Regions from separate parts of the Cytobacillus sp. genome, predicted to be linked through region 1. Evidence: riboswitches for the same ligand, from Rfam matches in the RefSeq annotation. Region 1 holds a riboswitch; each other region holds the start of a gene.
The links. A riboswitch is a leader RNA that binds a small molecule or an ion and turns the genes downstream of it on or off. The one in region 1 is predicted to bind S-adenosylmethionine.
Positions count from the first base shown of each region.

Region 1 (5,740 bases):
ATCATATTGCACTCAACATTGGGGAAAAAACAGTAAGCTCCGGGCCGGCAAGCTTGATTGTATCAATGACTCCGATTTTTTCGGCTGCTTTGGCTGCTATATTTTTAAGGGAAAGATTTGGAAGGGTAAGGTGGATTGGTTCCGCAGTCAGTTTTGCGGGTGCGGTACTTATTTCCCTTGGTACAGGAGGCGGGTTTGAAATCCAAACCGGTATATTATTTGTCCTGCTTGCTTCCGTTTCAGAAAGCATCTATTTCGTGTTTCAGGCTAAATACTTTAATAAGTACGGATTTTTGTCATTTACATCATATACCGTTTGGGCAGGGACTAGTTTTATGCTGATTTATCTTCCAGGGCTTGGTAGTGAGATCTTTCATGCGACGGCCGAATCCACTTTTAGTGTCCTTTATTTGGGGATTTTTCCAACGGTAATTCCATATATTGCCCTCGCTTTTCTTGCGTCTATACGAGGGACTTCTGAAGCGGTAAGCTCTCTTTATCTGACACCAGCAATAGCGTTTGTCATTGCCTGGGTTTGGCTGGGAGAGGTGCCGGCTATGTTATCAATTGCAGGTGGTGTGATTACTCTAGCAGGTGTGATGATTATTCACCGTAAAGAGAGCTCTGTTAAAGTGACAGAAACTTATGAAAATGGACCAGGTGAAAATATTAAAAAATAATGATTGACATCCTTTTCTTTATTGTGGTAAAGTAATAAACATATTAAACAACCAAATAATAAAAATCTTCTTATCCAGAGAGGTTGAGGGACTGGCCCTATGACACCTCGGCAGCGGACAAAAGTGTACCGTGCCAAATCCAGCAAGCTTAGCTTGAAAGATAAGAAGAGGACCATTGATAAATGCTGCCCTCTTCTTTCTTTAGAAGAGGGTTTTTATTTTACCGGAAAAATGCAGCGAGATTCTATTCATAAACATATGAATAATTCTTATCGAGAGAAGCAGAGGGGCCTGGCCCAATGAAGCTTCGGCAGCAGGCAGACTGCACTGTGCCAAATCCAGCAGGCGAAAGCCTGAAAGATAAGGAGGGGCCTTCAAAAAACCTCTTCTGATGGAAGGGGTAAATTTCAGGATATAATTCTTAGTTTTCGCATAGGAATAGTTAGTGAATAAAAAGTGACAGGTACCTATACCAATTCATTAAAGTGGTATAAATACCTGTCACCATCAAAGGGGAGATGCTGAATGATAGAGTTTCAGAATTTAAAGAAAGTCTATGAAAGCGGAGGACAGCAGGTAGCTGCTTTAAACGGAATAGACTTAAAGATTAACAAGGGTGAGATTTTCGGTGTGATCGGCTTCAGCGGTGCGGGAAAGAGTTCTTTGATCCGCTGTGTCAATTGGCTGGAGAAACCGACTTCAGGAAAGGTTATTGTCAGCGGACATGATCTGACGGCTTTATCTGTAAGGGAAATTCGCGAAGTGAAAAGAAACATCGGAATGGTCTTTCAGCATTTTAACCTATTAAATTCGAAAACAGTGTTTGCCAATGTTGCGATGCCGCTCACACTGGCTAAGGTCCCTAAAGATGAAATCAAAAAGCGTGTTCATGAACTATTGGAATTCGTGGGGCTCGCCGACAAGGCGAACAGCTATCCCGATCAGCTGTCAGGCGGACAAAAGCAGCGGATCGGAATTGCCAGGGCACTGGCGACCCAGCCTTCCATTCTATTATGTGATGAAGCGACTTCAGCACTGGATCCTCAGACAACCAGCTCGATCCTGCAGCTGCTGAAAAAAATAAATAAAGAATACAATATTACCATTCTGATCATTACCCATGAAATGTCTGTAATCAGAGAGATTTGTGATCGTGTCGCTGTTATTGAGGCAGGAAAAATTATCGAAGAAGGAACCGTCTTTAATGTCTTTTCATCACCAAAAACACAAACAGCGAAAAACTTTGTCAGCACGGTTATGAATGATCAAATACCTGACTCCATTAAAGAAGTGATCGAAAGACAGCAAGGTCTTCAAAAGGTATTTAGAATCAACTTTGTTGGAAATTCTGCCGGGCAGCCGCTCCTTTCGCAGGTTGCCAAAAAGTTTAATATCGACTTCAACGTCCTGTTTGGAAATATTACTGAACTTCAGGGAACACCGTTTGGCAACCTGATTGTCGAATTCCAGGGTCCGGACAGTGAAATCAGACGTGCTATCCAGTACATCAGCCAGGAAAAAGTTTCTATAAAGGAAGTGACAACACGTGCTAGTTAATCAGGAAAAAATCATCGAAGCCTTAATTGAAACGATCCAAATGGTGGCTTTCTCATTGCTGTTTTCAGCTCTTATTGGACTGCCGCTTGGCATATTGCTTGTCGTAACAAGGAAAGGGCATCTGCTGGAAAACACCGTTGTTTTTAACATCATAAACAGCATTATTAATATTTTCAGATCAGTCCCCTTCATCATTTTAATGGTAGCCATCATCCCAATCACCCGGATGATTGTCGGGACATCGATTGGAACTGCTGCAGCAGTAGTGCCGCTTGTCTTTTATGCAGGACCCTATATTGCGAGATTAATAGAAAATTCATTGCTTGAGGTTGATCCGGGAGTCATTGAAGCTGCAGAAGCAATGGGAGCGACACCTGGCCAGATCATTTTAAAGTTCCTGATTCCTGAAGCGCTCAGTTCGCTGGTATTAGGCTTTACAATTGCGACAATCGGTCTGGTCGGAGCATCAGCCATGGCCGGGGCGGTCGGAGGCGGCGGCCTTGGTGACCTTGCCATTACATATGGCTATCAGCGATTCGATACAACCGTCATGCTGATTACCGTTGCAATCTTAGTGGTCATGGTTCAAGGCCTGCAGTCATTCGGAAATATCATATCCAAAAAAATCAGAAGAAGATAAATGAGGAGGAAACACATCATGAAAAAACTATTTTTATCATTCATTATTTTAGCATTGGCTGTGTTCACTGCAGCATGCTCAAGCACAACTGGCGGAGAAGAGACCAAGAAAATTAAATTAGGTGTCAGCGGATCTGATACACGCATCTGGGACTTTATTGCAGAAAAGGCTGAAAAGGAAGGCATTGAAATTGAGGTTGTAACATTCTCTGACTATGTACAGCCAAACGTTGCCCTTGCAGAAGGTGATCTTGATGTAAATGCATTCCAGACAGTCGCTTATTTTGATACTTTTATTAAAGAGCATAATATGGATCTTACACCAATTGCGACAACTGTATTAGCACCAATGGGCCTTTATTCTGAAAAAGTAAAATCGGTGGAAGACATTCCGAAAGGCGGCAAAATTGCCATTCCAAATGATGCTTCAAATGGCGGAAGAGCCCTTCTTTTACTGGAGGAAGCCGGCTTGATTAGATTATCCGAGGACTATGACGGAAACCTGGACTTGAATAAAGTCGTTGAAAATCCGAAGAACCTTGAATTTGTAGAAATGGTATCAGCACAGACGCCGCGTGCACTTCCAGATGTCTCTGCTTCTGTAATCAATAACGGAATTGCTGTAGATGCAGGCTTTAACCCAACTAAGGATTCAGTTTTTATTGAAAGCGAAACCGCTACTCCGTATGTAAATATCATTGCTGTCAGAACAGAAGATAAAGATAACAAAACGCTTAAGAGAATTGCAGAACTTTACCAGGAAGATGATGTAGCTGATTTCATCACGAAAGAATATGACGGAAGCATGATCCCGACTTTCATACCTTTAAGTGAAATTGGCTGGTAAAAAATTATTTATAAAGGAGGAACAATGATGGCGGCACCTGTAAAAGCACTTTCTGAACTAAAAGAAGCAATCAAGAAAAATGTTGAGGATAATAAAGAACTTTATCTTTCCGCAAGCCACCAGATCCATGCAAACCCGGAAATAGGGAATGAGGAGTTTTTTGCCTCTGGCTTGCTTTCAGGCATCCTTGAGAAGGAAGGATTTGAAGTAGAGCGGGCAGTGGCCGGGCATGAAACAGCTTTCCTCGCCCGGAAGAAATCCGATAGACCGGGGCCGTCCATTGCATTCCTTGCAGAATATGATGCCCTTCCCGGGCTGGGTCATGGATGCGGTCACAATATCATAGGTACGACAAGTGTGGCAGCAGCCATTGCATTGAGCAAGGTCATTGATGAGACCGGTGGGGAAGCAGTAGTATTTGGAACCCCGGCAGAAGAAGGCGGTCCAAATGGAAGTGCAAAAGGAAGCTTTGTGAAGCATGGCTTGCTTGAAGGCATTGACGCTGCCCTGATGGTTCATCCATCAAACCATACCCGCCTGACCAGTTCATCACTGGCAGTTGATCCGCTTGACTTCGAGTTTATCGGAAAGCCTGCCCATGCGGCAGCTTCACCGGAGGAAGGAATCAATGCCCTTGATGCAGTTATTCAGCTGTTTAACGGAATTAATGCCCTTCGTCAGCAATTAAAGGATGATGTGCGAATCCATGGCATTATTACTCATGGCGGGGATGCTCCAAATATTATCCCAGAGTATGCAAAAGCCAGATTCTTCATCCGTGCTACAACCAGAACCAGTCTTAATGAGGTAACACGGAAGGTTAAAGCTGTCGCTGAAGGCGCCGCATTGGCAACAGGAGCAAAGCTCAATGTTATTGCTTTTCAAAATGAAGTTGATAACCTGCTGTTAAACAAGACATATGACCAGGTGTTTAAAGAAGTGATTGAAGACTTGGGAGAAACGGTCGTTGAAGGGGACAGAGATGGAATCGGCTCAACGGATGCAGGCAACACCAGCCAAGTGGTGCCAACCATTCATCCTTATATTAAAATTGGTGCGGATGATCTTGTTGCCCATACAGTTCCGTTTCGTGAGGCTGCAGCATCTGAAAAAGGCGACGAAGCTCTGATAACCGGAGCAAAAGGGCTCGCACTGACTGCCTTCCAGCTGGTAACGAATCCGGAGTTGCTTAAATCCATTAAACAGGAATTTCTAGAACGGAAAGCTGCTGAATAAGAACAAAAGCTATCCTTTGCGGGATAGCTTTTCCTTACTTTAGTGAGTCTTTTCCTCAAATTGGAGTGTTGTTCGGCCTCAAAATGCTGAATTTTCTCCTCCAATTGATTGCTCGTCCCTCGATTTCATCTTTCTTTTCCTAAAGTTCACGATTACCTACTGTTCCTTCATCCGTTCCTGTGCCATCCGAATAAGCTCCTTCACCATACTTCCGCCAATCTTCCCGCCCACTGTTCCTGCCTGTTTGGATGTAAGACGGCCGTTATAGCCCGGCTTCAATGGCACACCGGCCTCCTCGGCAATTTCATATTTCACGCCATCAGGGTTTTCATTGTCAACATGGTATCCCTGGTTTGCCATTACCTGATTTTTCAGCTGGTCTAATGCCGCTCTTGATTCCGGCACAAGCGGGCGTCTTTTTCTTCTTGCCATGATACATTCCTCCATAATAAGTACTTTTTCTTATTATGTGAAAGAACATAGGGAATAACACTGAAAAAACTTGTACATCTTCTTATGAGAAGATATTCTAATGTTAGAAACCCTGAATCATTGTGAATAAACAAAAGAAGGTGTTTTGTTTGGCATTAAAATACTTGTCAGCTCTGCTGCTGCCTGGCCTGCTGGTATTGCTCTTTACGAGAGTAAGCTATAATCGTGTGATTGGGCTTGTATTAACGGTGGGACTGATTGCTGCTTCTGTCTATAAAGGCTATACAAATTCATTTGCCTTAATTGTTATAGACGCACTTTCATTGACTGTCGGGTTTTGGTACGCTCA
Region 1 covers NZ_CAXQGS010000012.1:8,716-14,455, reverse strand. Annotated here, with positions in the region: gene ACEQ1T_RS01505 (DMT family transporter) at 1-680, shown strand, start outside; SAM riboswitch class I at 748-847, shown strand; SAM riboswitch class I at 947-1,047, shown strand; gene ACEQ1T_RS01500 (methionine ABC transporter ATP-binding protein) at 1,206-2,237, shown strand; gene ACEQ1T_RS01495 (methionine ABC transporter permease) at 2,227-2,877, shown strand; gene ACEQ1T_RS01490 (MetQ/NlpA family ABC transporter substrate-binding protein) at 2,896-3,723, shown strand; gene ACEQ1T_RS01485 (M20 family metallopeptidase) at 3,751-4,959, shown strand; gene ACEQ1T_RS01480 (alpha/beta-type small acid-soluble spore protein) at 5,116-5,391, opposite strand; gene ACEQ1T_RS01475 (CsbA family protein) at 5,541-5,740, shown strand, end outside.

Region 2 (5,740 bases), on a different contig from region 1:
TCATTGAAAAGGGGATCCTTTCGGCATTATACATGGGGAAAGAAGATTTTCTCGAAGGGGAAGAAGTTTTATCATTGCAATTCGATCCCTCCGATCCTTTAATCAAAAAGTGTTCGATCCAGCTTGGGGAATACTTTGATGGGCAAAGGAAAAAGTTCGACATCCCTATAGAACCTCATGGCACTGAATTTCAAAAAGCAGTCTGGAAAGAGCTTTGCCTAATCCCATTTGGTGAGACAAGAAGTTATCAGGACATTGCTGTCAAAATAGGGAAAGAAAAAGCAGTGCGCGCCATTGGACAGGCAAACAAGGCCAATCGCCTTCCGATCATTATTCCATGCCATCGGGTAATCGGAAAAAATAAATCGTTAACAGGGTATGCAGGAACCCGGACTGAAATTAAAGAAGTACTGCTATCCCTCGAGGGGGCTAATTATATTAAATAGCTCTTTCTTAAATCACCTCTAAGGGTGATTTTTTTATGCGATATTATATATATGGTTGACTGGAGGAGATTAATTCGATTATTATCTAATTAGATGATAATCGAAATGAGGGTGCTGGTATTATGCAATTAAATCGTTTAGTAGCTTTTTATAAGACAATGGGAGACCCAACCAGAATCAGGATTGTTTTTCTTCTTGCCAAAGGGCCTTTGCATGGACAGGCGATAGCTGGGAAGCTTGGATTGACCCCGCCAACCATTACCCATCATTTAAATAAACTCAGGGAAATAAACCTTGTTTATCAGAGAAGAGATAAAAATACAGTTTATTTCTATCTAAATGAATCCGTACTGAAACATCAGTCGGGTGTTCTTGCGAAATTGGCAGATAAAGAGGAGATTAAGAAAATGGAAGAACAAAATTCAGAAAGCCAGAAGGTTATTGAAAACTTCTTTACAAAAGATGGAAAACTGAAGAATATACCTGCACAGAGAAAGAAGAAGCTCATGGTTTTTGAACATCTAATCAAAGGGTTGAAAATGGGAAAAAAATATGAAGAAAAAGTGCTCAACGAATATATTAAACAGTATCATGAAGACTATGCTACAATACGCAGAGAGTTTATTATTAATCATTATATGTACAGGGAAAATGGCATTTATGAATTAAACCCTCCAGAAATGTGGGCAAAAATAGAAGGGTAAAAAAGTCAGGGGCCCTAGTCAGGGCCCTGTATGCCATCAGCGGTAAAAATCCGGTTTGCGGTCAGTAAAAATCGGAATCATGCTGCGGACTTCTTTCACTTTATCCAGGTCTATCTCAGCATGGAGGATTTCTTCTGTTTCAGAACCTTCAGCAAGCACTTCTCCCCAAGGATCTATAATCATCGAATGGCCTGCAAAGACATTGTCAGGATCAGAGCCAGAGCGGTTGCATGCAATTACATAGCACTGGTTTTCAATGGCACGTGCAATCAAAAGCGACCGCCAATGTGCCAGCCGGGCCAATGGCCATTCTGCTACTACAAATAAAGCTTCGGCACCTTCCGCTGTATGGGTCCGCACCCACTCAGGAAAACGGATATCATAACAAATCATCCCTGCAAACTTCCTATTTTCCAGAGAAAATACTCCCTTAGCTGTCCCTCCTTTCAGATAGAGGTGTTCATTCATAAGCTTGAATAAGTGCAGCTTGCTGTATTCATGTATGAAGTCACCCTTGTTATCTACAATCAGCAGAGTATTGTAAATGCCTTCGGATGTTTTCTTTGCAACAGATCCTCCTATCAGATGAATTCGATTGCTCTGTGCTGCCTCTTTTAAAAAAACTAGTGCTGACCCGGCATCCTGGTCTGCAATTTCACCCAATCTGGTCAAATCATAGCCTGTCGTCCAAAGTTCAGGCAGCACAATAACATCCGGATTAGCCTTAAGCGCCTTATTAATCATGGTTTCGGCTGTTTTATAATTCTCCTCAGGTTTTCCAAATGAAATATCCATTTGTAAACAGGCAATCTTTAATTTCATAAAACTCCCCCGCAATCATCTTATCCATATGGTAAAATTAGTCCGATAGATGGAAATTTTCAAAATTTTACTTTACATCTTATCATTTACGTTATATCATTTGTGACTATATTTTCAATCTTTTTTTTAAGCAGGTGAACAATTTGGTAAATTATCCGCAATCAGATCTTTTGAAAAGTCTGCCTAAACAGTTTTTTGCATCTCTGACAGCCAAAGTGGGGAAAAAACTCGAACAAGGTTTTGATGTCATCAATCTTGGACAGGGAAATCCTGATCTGCCTACCCCGGAGCATATTGTCAAGAGTCTTCAAAGTGCAGCCGAAAATCCGCAAAACCATAAATATTCTCCTTTCCAGGGGTTCCCTTATTTAAAAAAGGCCGCTGCATCCTTTTATAAAAGGGAATTCGATGTTGAATTGGATCCCGAAACCGAGATAGCCATCCTTTTTGGAGGTAAAGCTGGCCTTGTTGAAATCCCTCAATGCCTTTTAAACCCTGGGGACAGCGTATTGGTTCCGGACCCGGGATATCCTGATTATTGGTCAGGTGTAGCACTTGCTAAAGCAAACATGGTGACAATGCCTCTAAGAGAAGATAATAACTTCTTGCCCGTATACAGTGAATTGTCAGCAGATCAGCTTAATTCAGCTAAACTGATGTTCCTTAATTATCCAAATAACCCGACAGGAGCAGTGGCAAATAAGGATTTTTTTCAGGAAACAGTTAATTTGAGCCGAAGTCATGGTATTTGCATCGTCCATGATTTTGCATATGGCGGAATTGGTTTTGACGGCAACAAGCCTGAAAGTTTTCTTCAGGCAGAAGGGGCAAAGGAGGTCGGTATTGAAATTTATACCCTTTCAAAGACCTTTAATATGGCAGGCTGGAGAATAGGATTTGCAGCTGGAAATGCAAGTGTCATTAAAGCACTGAATCTAATGCAGGATCATCTATACGTCAGCTTGTTTGGTGCTGTTCAGGAAGCTGCAGCAGCCGCTCTGTCAGGACCCCAGGATTGTGTTAATGAGTTGAATTTTATCTACGAATCCAGACGGAATACCTTCATCTCTGGCCTCAGGGAAATTGGCTGGGATGTACAAGCTCCTAAAGGCTCCTTTTTTGCATGGCTCAAAGTCCCTGAGCAATTTACATCGGAAGAGTTTGCTGACTATCTCTTGGATAAAGCGCATATTGCGGTTGCACCTGGCATCGGATTTGGTGATTATGGAGAAGGGTATGTGAGAGCCGGATTGCTGACATCTGAGGATAGACTTAAAGAAGCAGTGGGGCGAATAAAAAAATTAAATTTGTTTTAAATTTTTTTCATAATTCAATTGACAAAAATATTAAGCACTGTCATAATTCTAATTAAATTTTAATTCGAAATTAACTGAATACTCGTTTCGTTTTCTTATCAAGAGCAGGCGGAGGGACTAGCCCTATGAAGCCCGGCAACCGACTTATACCTGAGCACGGTGCTAAATCTTGCAGCTTTTAGCTGAAAGATAAGAAGATGTTAGATTGCTATGCTAACCTCTTCTTATTTGAAGAGGTTTTTTATTGTTCCCATTCTTTGATTTTTGAAAGGAAGAATATACATGAGTGAAATTATTGCAACGTATCTGATTCATGATGAAAAACATAACCCGGAGAAAAAGGCCGAGGAGATCGCTTTAGGGTTAACGGTCGGGTCATGGACCCATTTGCCCGAGCTTGAAAAACAGCAGTTGGAAAAGCATAAAGGCAGGGTCGTTGCTGTTGAAGTCCTTATTAAAGATGAAGAAAGAAAGGAAACAGCTGCAGTCATTAAGATTGCCTATCCCACTGTTAATTTCAGTCCGGATTTACCGGCAATATTAACAACAGTCTTTGGAAAGCTGTCATTGGACGGAAAGATTAAATTGTTAGATTTACAGTTTTCCAATGAACTTAAAAGCTTTTTCCCTGGGCCTCGATTCGGGATTGACGGACTGAGGGAAAAAGTGAATGTATATGGCAGACCCCTTCTAATGAGCATCTTCAAAGGGGTGCTGGGCAAAGACATGGATTTTTTAACTTCGCAGCTTAGGGAACAGGCCCTTGGCGGCATCGACCTTGTAAAAGATGATGAAATTCTATTTGAAAACCGCCTTACACCTTTTGAAGCCAGGATAACCGAAGGCAAAGAAGTGCTAAGGCAGGTTTATGAGGAAACAGGGCACCGTACCCTATATGCTGTAAATTTAACAGGCAGGTCTTTTGAATTAAAAGAAAAGGCAAGGAAGGCATCCAGACTTGGTGCAGACCTTCTTCTGTTTAATGTATTTTCTTATGGGCTCGATGTTTTGCAGTCATTAAGAGAAGATGAAGAGATTGGGCTGCCTATCATGGCACATCCTGCAGTTAGTGGAGCACTTTCTGCTTCAAATGTTTATGGGATTTCCTATCCTTTGCTTTTAGGGAAACTTCTCAGGTATGCAGGTGCAGACTTGTCTCTATTCCCTTCCCCTTATGGATCGGTTGCCCTTGAAAAAACTCAGGCATTATCAATTGGGGATGCCCTGACTAAGAATGATTTCTGCAAAAGAACCTTTCCGGTTCCATCAGCCGGCATCCATCCGGGTCTTGTGCCTCTTCTTTTCGAAGACTTCGGAATAGACAGTGTAATCAATGCCGGAGGCGGCGTACATGGGCATCCGGATGGGGCAAGAGGAGGCGGTTTGGCATTCCGCCAGGCAATTGATTTAATATTAAAGGGGGCTTCTTTAACAGATGCTCCATCAAACTTCCCTGAATTAAAAAAAGCGATTGATCTGTGGGGGTACAAAGAGGTGGCTGTCAAGAATGGCTAAAATAGCGGTTTTTTGTGATTTTGATGGAACTATTACCGAAAATGATAACATCATTCATATCATGAAGCACTTTGCTCCTTCCAGGTGGGAAGGGATAAAAAATCAAGTTCTGGCACAGGAAATTTCCATTCAGGAAGGAGTAGGAAAGATGTTTTCCCTTCTCCCAAGCAGTCTGAAAGATGAGATCACCGATTTCATCTTGGAAAATGCGAGAGTAAGAGAGGGATTTCAGCCATTTATCGATTATCTGGCAAAGGAAAATATACCGCTTTATATAGTCAGCGGAGGAATAGATTTTTTTGTGGCTCCTGTATTGGATAAGTATGGACCCTTTGAAGAGGTGTTCTGCAATAGTTCTGATTTTAGCGGCGATACAATTAAAATCTTATGGCCGCATAGCTGTGATGAGAATTGCGATAATAATTGCGGCTGCTGCAAGCCTTCCATTATGAGAAAACTGGAGGGTGAGGAAACCTTTAAAGTGGTGATCGGGGATTCAGTAACTGATCTGGAGGCTGCAAAACAGGCAGACTTTGTCATAGCAAGAGACCTGCTCCTGGAGAAAAGCAAAGAGATGAACCTAAATCATTGTGCCTTTGAATCGTTCTATGATTGCATTGAGCTTTTAAAAAGATTAAATGAGGTGAGGGTATGAGCAGACTTGAGGAAAAATGGAATGAGCTTGCAGATATTAAGGACGAGCTTGCAGAAAGGGACTGGTTTATGGGAACGAGCGGAAATCTGGCCATTAAGGTCAGCGGGCGTCCCCTTCAATTCCTCGTTACAGCAAGCGGAAAGGATAAAAGGAAACGAACTGATGAAGATTTTCTCCTTGTTGATGAATATGGACACCCGGCAGTGGAAACACATCTAAAGCCATCCGCTGAAACACTTCTGCATACTGAGATATATAGAAGAACAAAAGCTGAATGCAGTC
Region 2 covers NZ_CAXQGS010000040.1:31,726-37,465, forward strand. Annotated here, with positions in the region: gene ACEQ1T_RS06255 (methylated-DNA--[protein]-cysteine S-methyltransferase) at 1-446, shown strand, start outside; gene ACEQ1T_RS06260 (metalloregulator ArsR/SmtB family transcription factor) at 569-1,150, shown strand; gene ACEQ1T_RS06265 (carbon-nitrogen family hydrolase) at 1,187-1,972, opposite strand; gene ACEQ1T_RS06270 (pyridoxal phosphate-dependent aminotransferase) at 2,116-3,288, shown strand; SAM riboswitch class I at 3,381-3,484, shown strand; gene ACEQ1T_RS06275 (2,3-diketo-5-methylthiopentyl-1-phosphate enolase) at 3,571-4,803, shown strand; gene ACEQ1T_RS06280 (2-hydroxy-3-keto-5-methylthiopentenyl-1-phosphate phosphatase) at 4,796-5,458, shown strand; gene ACEQ1T_RS06285 (methylthioribulose 1-phosphate dehydratase) at 5,455-5,740, shown strand, end outside.
Region 2: another riboswitch for S-adenosylmethionine. It lies ahead of ACEQ1T_RS06275 (2,3-diketo-5-methylthiopentyl-1-phosphate enolase); the one in region 1 lies ahead of ACEQ1T_RS01500 (methionine ABC transporter ATP-binding protein).

Region 3 (5,740 bases), on a different contig from region 1:
TACTGTAAGTGTATTTGAGGAAAGAGTGGCCTTGCTCGAGGGAGGAGTTGGTGCATTGGCTCTTGCAAGCGGACAGTCTGCCATTACTCTTGCCATATTAAACATAGCTGAAGCAGGCGATGAAATAGTTGCTGCGTCCAATTTATATGGCGGCACTTATAATTTGTTTGCAGTCACACTTCCCAAGTATGGGATTAAAGTGAAACTGGTCGATCCAAAAGATCCGGAAAATTTCCGTAACGCGATTTCGGATAAAACAAAGGCCATCTTTGCGGAAACGATTGGAAACCCCAGCTTAAAAATCCTGGATATTGAAAAGGTCGCAGCAATTGCACACGAGAATGGTGTGCCGCTGATTGTCGATAACACCTTTGCTACACCTTATCTTTGCAGGCCTATCGAACATGGTGCTGATATTGTTATACACTCTGCGACTAAATGGCTGCTCGGCAATGGAACAACAATGGGAGGAATTATTGTAGACGGCGGAAAATTTGACTGGAATTCCCCTAAGTTCCCGGGCTTTACAGAACCGGATCCGAGCTACCATGATATTGTCTATAGCGAAGCAATTGGCGAGGCGGCTTATATTATTAAAGCACGCGTTCAGCTGTTAAGAGACCTGGGGCCAGCGATGAGTGCGCAAAGTGCATTTCAATTTGCGTTGGGGCTTGAGACTTTGCATGTGAGAATGAAGGAGCACATTGCCAATACAAAAAAAGTAGTGGAATATCTGGAGGCGCATCCAGCCGTTAATTGGGTGCTTTATCCAGGGCTTGAAAGCCATCCGGACAAAGAGTTGGCAGATAAATATTTGCCTAAAGGAGCAGGCGCTGTGGCTGTGTTTGGTATATCAGGCGGAAGAGAAGCTGGAGCCAAGCTAATCAATAATCTGCAGCTCTGGGCACACGTAGCAAATGTAGGGGACGCAAAGAGTCTGATTATCCACCCTGCAAGTACCACTCACCAGCAGCTGGATAAAGAAGGTTTAAAAGCTGCCGGAGTGGCGGAAGATCTAATTCGGATTTCTATCGGGATCGAGAATGCGGAAGATTTGATTGAGGATCTGGAACAGGCGATTGAAGAAGCTTCAGGCATCACATCGCTTGCTGCAAAAGCATAAAGGAAAATTTACCATTCATTTTTTTCCGAAAGTTTAAAATTTCATCGTTGACACCTTTTTAGTGGCTATGATACGATAGCAAACGTAATTAAAAAACTGCTTAAATTACTTAAAGTATTAATTGAATATAGAACGTTACGCTCTTATCAAGAGAGGTGGAGGGAAGTGCCCTATGAAGCCCGGCAACCGTCAATTATTTGAAATGGTGCCAATTCACTCAAAGCATAGCTTTGACAGATGAGAGAAAGGACTTAATTTTTTAATGCCTTTCTGCTCATGTGCAGAAAGGCATTTTTGCTTTTAGCGCATGAACTCCATTAAGGAGTAAAAAATAGAGGAATATGAGCAGTCTATTAATTATAATCTGTATTTTTCGATTAAAGAGGTGACATTTCACGTTGATTTCTATAAAAGATGTACAGAAGATTTTTCCTTCAAAAAAGGGACAGGTAAAAGCAGTTGATGATGTAAACCTGGAGGTGAAAGAGGGAGAAATTTTCGGAGTTATCGGATATAGCGGTGCAGGTAAAAGTACCTTGATCCGCATGCTGAATGGGTTAGAGCTTCCTACCCAGGGCAGTGTAACAGTTGCAGGCAATGAAGTTTCAAAGATAAAGGGAAGCAAGCTAAGAAAAGCGCGTCAGGAAATCAGCATGATCTTCCAGCATTTCAACCTTTTATGGTCAAGAACGGTAAGGGAGAATATCGCATTTCCGCTTGAAATCGCTGGTGTTTCCCGGCAGGAAAGGCTGAAAAGGGTAGACGAGCTCATTAAACTCGTTGGTCTTGAAGGAAGAGAAGATGCTTATCCTTCCCAGCTTAGCGGCGGCCAAAAGCAAAGAGTTGGAATTGCGAGAGCCCTTGCCAACAATCCGAAAGTGCTGCTTTGTGATGAGGCGACATCTGCACTTGATCCGCAGACTACAGACTCCATTTTGGAGCTGCTTGTTGATATCAATGAGCGTCTGGGCTTAACAATTGTCCTAATTACACATGAAATGCACGTTATCCGTAAAATCTGCCATCAGGTTGCGGTTATGGAGGGAGGCCGAATTGTTGAAATCGGGCCAGTATTGGATGTGTTTAGGAATCCTAAAGTTGCGATTACAAAGCGTTTTGTACAGCAGGTAACAGAGCCTGAAGAAACTAAGGAAACGATTGATCACCTGGTCGATTTGTATCCAGAAGGAAAAGTAGTGCAATTAGGATTTGTCGGTGAATCAGCTGAACAGCCATTGATTACAAACCTGATCCGGAATTTCCAGGTAACCGTAAATATCCTTCAAGGAAAGATTTCACAAACACAGAATGGTTCTTACGGTACTTTATTCATCCATGTTGATGGAGAGGCAGAGGAAGTGGCAAAAGCCATCGAATTTATTCACTCTCAGCAGGTGGGCGTGGAGGTGATTTCCAATGCTTAACGAATGGTTTCCAAATGTACAATGGGATTCCATGTGGGAAGCTACAATGGAAACTCTATATATGACAGCCATTTCTGTTCTCGCAACCTTTATTTTGGGAGCAGTTCTGGGACTGCTGCTCTTTTTGACCTCGAAGGGAAATGTTTGGGAAAATGCAGCAATCAATAAAATTATTTCTGCTTTCGTAAATATATTCCGTTCGATTCCGTTTATTATTCTGATCGTGTTATTGATTCCATTTACAAAGTTTCTTCTTGGAACAATGATCGGGGAAGATGCAGCACTGCCTGCGTTAATTATTGGTGCTGCCCCGTTTTATGCCCGTATGGTTGAAATCGGCTTGAGGGAAATAGATAAAGGTGTAATTGAAGCGGCCAAGTCTATGGGCGCAAAAACAAGCACGATTATCTGGAAGGTTCTGCTTCCGGAATCAATGCCCGCTCTTGTTTCAGGAATTACTGTTACAGCCATCGCGCTGGTTGGCTACACAGCCATGGCCGGTGTTATCGGTGCTGGCGGACTTGGAAACCTTGCTTACCTGGAAGGATTCCAGAGGAGCCGCAGTGATGTGACGCTTATGGCGACTGTCATTATTCTAATCATCGTATTTATCATCCAGTTTATTGGAGATATCATAACAACAAAATTAGACAAACGTTAAGGAGAGATTAACATGAAAAAATGGTTATCACTTGCTCTTGCACTTGCAGTAGCACTTGTTCTTGCAGCTTGCGGAACTTCAGAAGAAGACGGCAATGCCGGTGAAGGCGGAGAAAGTAAAGAAAGCACAAAAATTACAGTAGGGGCTTCCAACGTACCTCACGCTGAAATTCTTGAAGAAGCAAAGCCATTACTTGAAGAAAAAGGCTTTGAACTTGATGTTGTGACATTCCAGGACTATGTATTGCCAAACCAGGCTCTTGAGACTAAGGAGCTGGATGCAAACTATTTCCAGCACATTCCTTACCTTGAGTCACAGAAAGCTGAACATGGATATGATTTTACAAATGCAGGCGGAATTCATATTGAGCCAATCGGAGTATATTCCCAAAAGTATAAGAGCCTTGATGAACTTCCTGAGGGTGCATCAATCATCATGAGCAACTCAGTAGCAGACCATGGCCGTATTCTCTCCATGCTTGAAGCAGAGGGACTTATTACTCTAAATGAAGATGTAGAAAAAACGGAAGCAACTCTAGAAGATATTAAAGACAATCCTAAAAAATTAAAGTTTGATACTGAATATGAAGCATCACTTCTTCCTCAAATCTACAATAATGGAGAAGGGGATGCAGTCCTGATCAACTCCAATTATGCAATTGATGCCGGATTGAATCCTCTTGAAGATTCAATTGCAATTGAAGACAAAGATTCACCATACGTTAATGTAATTGCAGTCCGTACAGGCGATGAAGAAAAAGAAGGAATTAAAGCTCTTGTAGAAGTGCTTCGTTCTAAAGAAATTCAGGATTTCATTCTTGAAAAATATGAAGGTGCCGTTGTACCGGTATCTGAGTAATAGTGGAAAAAAACAGGCGGCTAAAATCGCCTGTTTTTTAATTGCCCTTCCAGGCTCTGTCACCCGCATAGTTTGAAAAGTAATCAAACATACTAACCTTGATACTATTTCGAAATGGAGTGGAGCCGAATGGAACATTATCATGAACCTTCAAACTCAATAGAAGCAGCCCTTCATGACTATAAAGTTGGATTGGGTGTATTCACTGACAAAATGCCTGATTTAGCAGAGCATTATAATGCTTTTACAGAAGCCTGTTTTAAGGATGGGGTTTTATCCCAAAAGGAAAAGCAGCTGATTGCACTTGGAATCAGTTTATATTCTCAAGATGAATACTGCATTATTTATCATACGAAAGGATGCATCGATCAAGGAGCGTCAGAACAAGAAATTCTTGAGGCAGTTGGAGTTACAGCAGCTTTTGGCGGGGGGGCTGCAATGAGCCAGGCGGTTACGCTCGTCCAGGAGGCCATGACAGAATTAAATCAGCAAAATCACTGATAACCAGCTCCTGCTCAATAGCAGGAGTTTTATTTTATCATAATCATTTTTCAGAAAATTATTAAAACAACCATTAATCCAGAGGATATGGCCAGTATTTTAAGAATTCTCATTATGAAAGCGCTTCACGGGTTCTCATTCCTTATATTGCTAAAAAAATCAGGTTTTTTCCGCTTTGTGCTGGGTATATGGTGAGTGTTAAGATTTTAGATGTAAAACGAAATGCGAAAAGCATTAAAAACCGAAAGGATTGATTCATTATCAGTCAGTTACAGCTGAACTACACGAGTGAAATGGAAAAAGCTATGCAAGCTGCCCATGGAGTTGGATATGAAGTGTACAGCCGGAAACATGATATTCGAATGGAAGTTGAAAAAAGACGCGAGGAAGATTATCTTCAAAGCCAGCGCTTAGTTGCAGATCTTGAAAGAAAAATTCATTCCTAGGTTAAAGGTATATATAATAATGAAGAAAATAGAAACCAGTGCCAATTATGCACTGGTTTTCTTTTTTGCTATACATGAAATAACAGTCCCGGGAAAAAATAGATAGGACATGCCTGGTTCCCGGTTATTTTATACTTTGATGCCATTAACTTAATATGATAAAATCTATATTTACAGGCTTTCTAAACATTTTTGTTTGAAAAGTTTGTTAATGGTCTTAAAGAGTTGCTATCAAATTTGATTTGTTATAAGATTGTAATGAGAATAAAATGAGAATAGAGATTTGCGGCTGAAGGCCGATTTACAAATCTTCTTTTATTGACGGAGGTATATATTATGGCAGGATCAGTACTTACAATTAAAGACCTTCATGTTGCTATTGAGGGAAAAGAAATATTAAAAGGTGTAAACCTTGAAATCAAAGGCGGAGAAATTCACGCTATAATGGGGCCGAACGGTACAGGTAAATCAACTCTATCTTCTGCAATCATGGGCCATCCTAAGTATGAAGTAACACAGGGAAGCATCACCTTAGATGGTAAAGATGTTCTTGAAATGGAAGTTGACGAACGCGCACGTGCGGGCCTATTCCTTGCAATGCAATATCCAAGTGAAATCAGCGGCGTAACAAATGCCGATTTTTTACGTTCTGCAATTAACAGCCGTCTTGAGGAAGGCAATGAAATTTCTCTTATGAAATTCATCCGCAAAATGGACAGCAAGATGG
Region 3 covers NZ_CAXQGS010000135.1:3,390-9,129, forward strand. Annotated here, with positions in the region: gene ACEQ1T_RS23755 (O-acetylhomoserine aminocarboxypropyltransferase/cysteine synthase family protein) at 1-1,123, shown strand, start outside; SAM riboswitch class I at 1,264-1,367, shown strand; gene ACEQ1T_RS23760 (methionine ABC transporter ATP-binding protein) at 1,522-2,547, shown strand; gene ACEQ1T_RS23765 (methionine ABC transporter permease) at 2,540-3,208, shown strand; gene ACEQ1T_RS23770 (MetQ/NlpA family ABC transporter substrate-binding protein) at 3,221-4,066, shown strand; gene ACEQ1T_RS23775 (carboxymuconolactone decarboxylase family protein) at 4,196-4,567, shown strand; gene ACEQ1T_RS23780 (hypothetical protein) at 4,861-5,013, shown strand; gene sufC (Fe-S cluster assembly ATPase SufC) at 5,350-5,740, shown strand, end outside.
Region 3: another riboswitch for S-adenosylmethionine. It lies ahead of ACEQ1T_RS23760 (methionine ABC transporter ATP-binding protein); the one in region 1 lies ahead of ACEQ1T_RS01500 (methionine ABC transporter ATP-binding protein).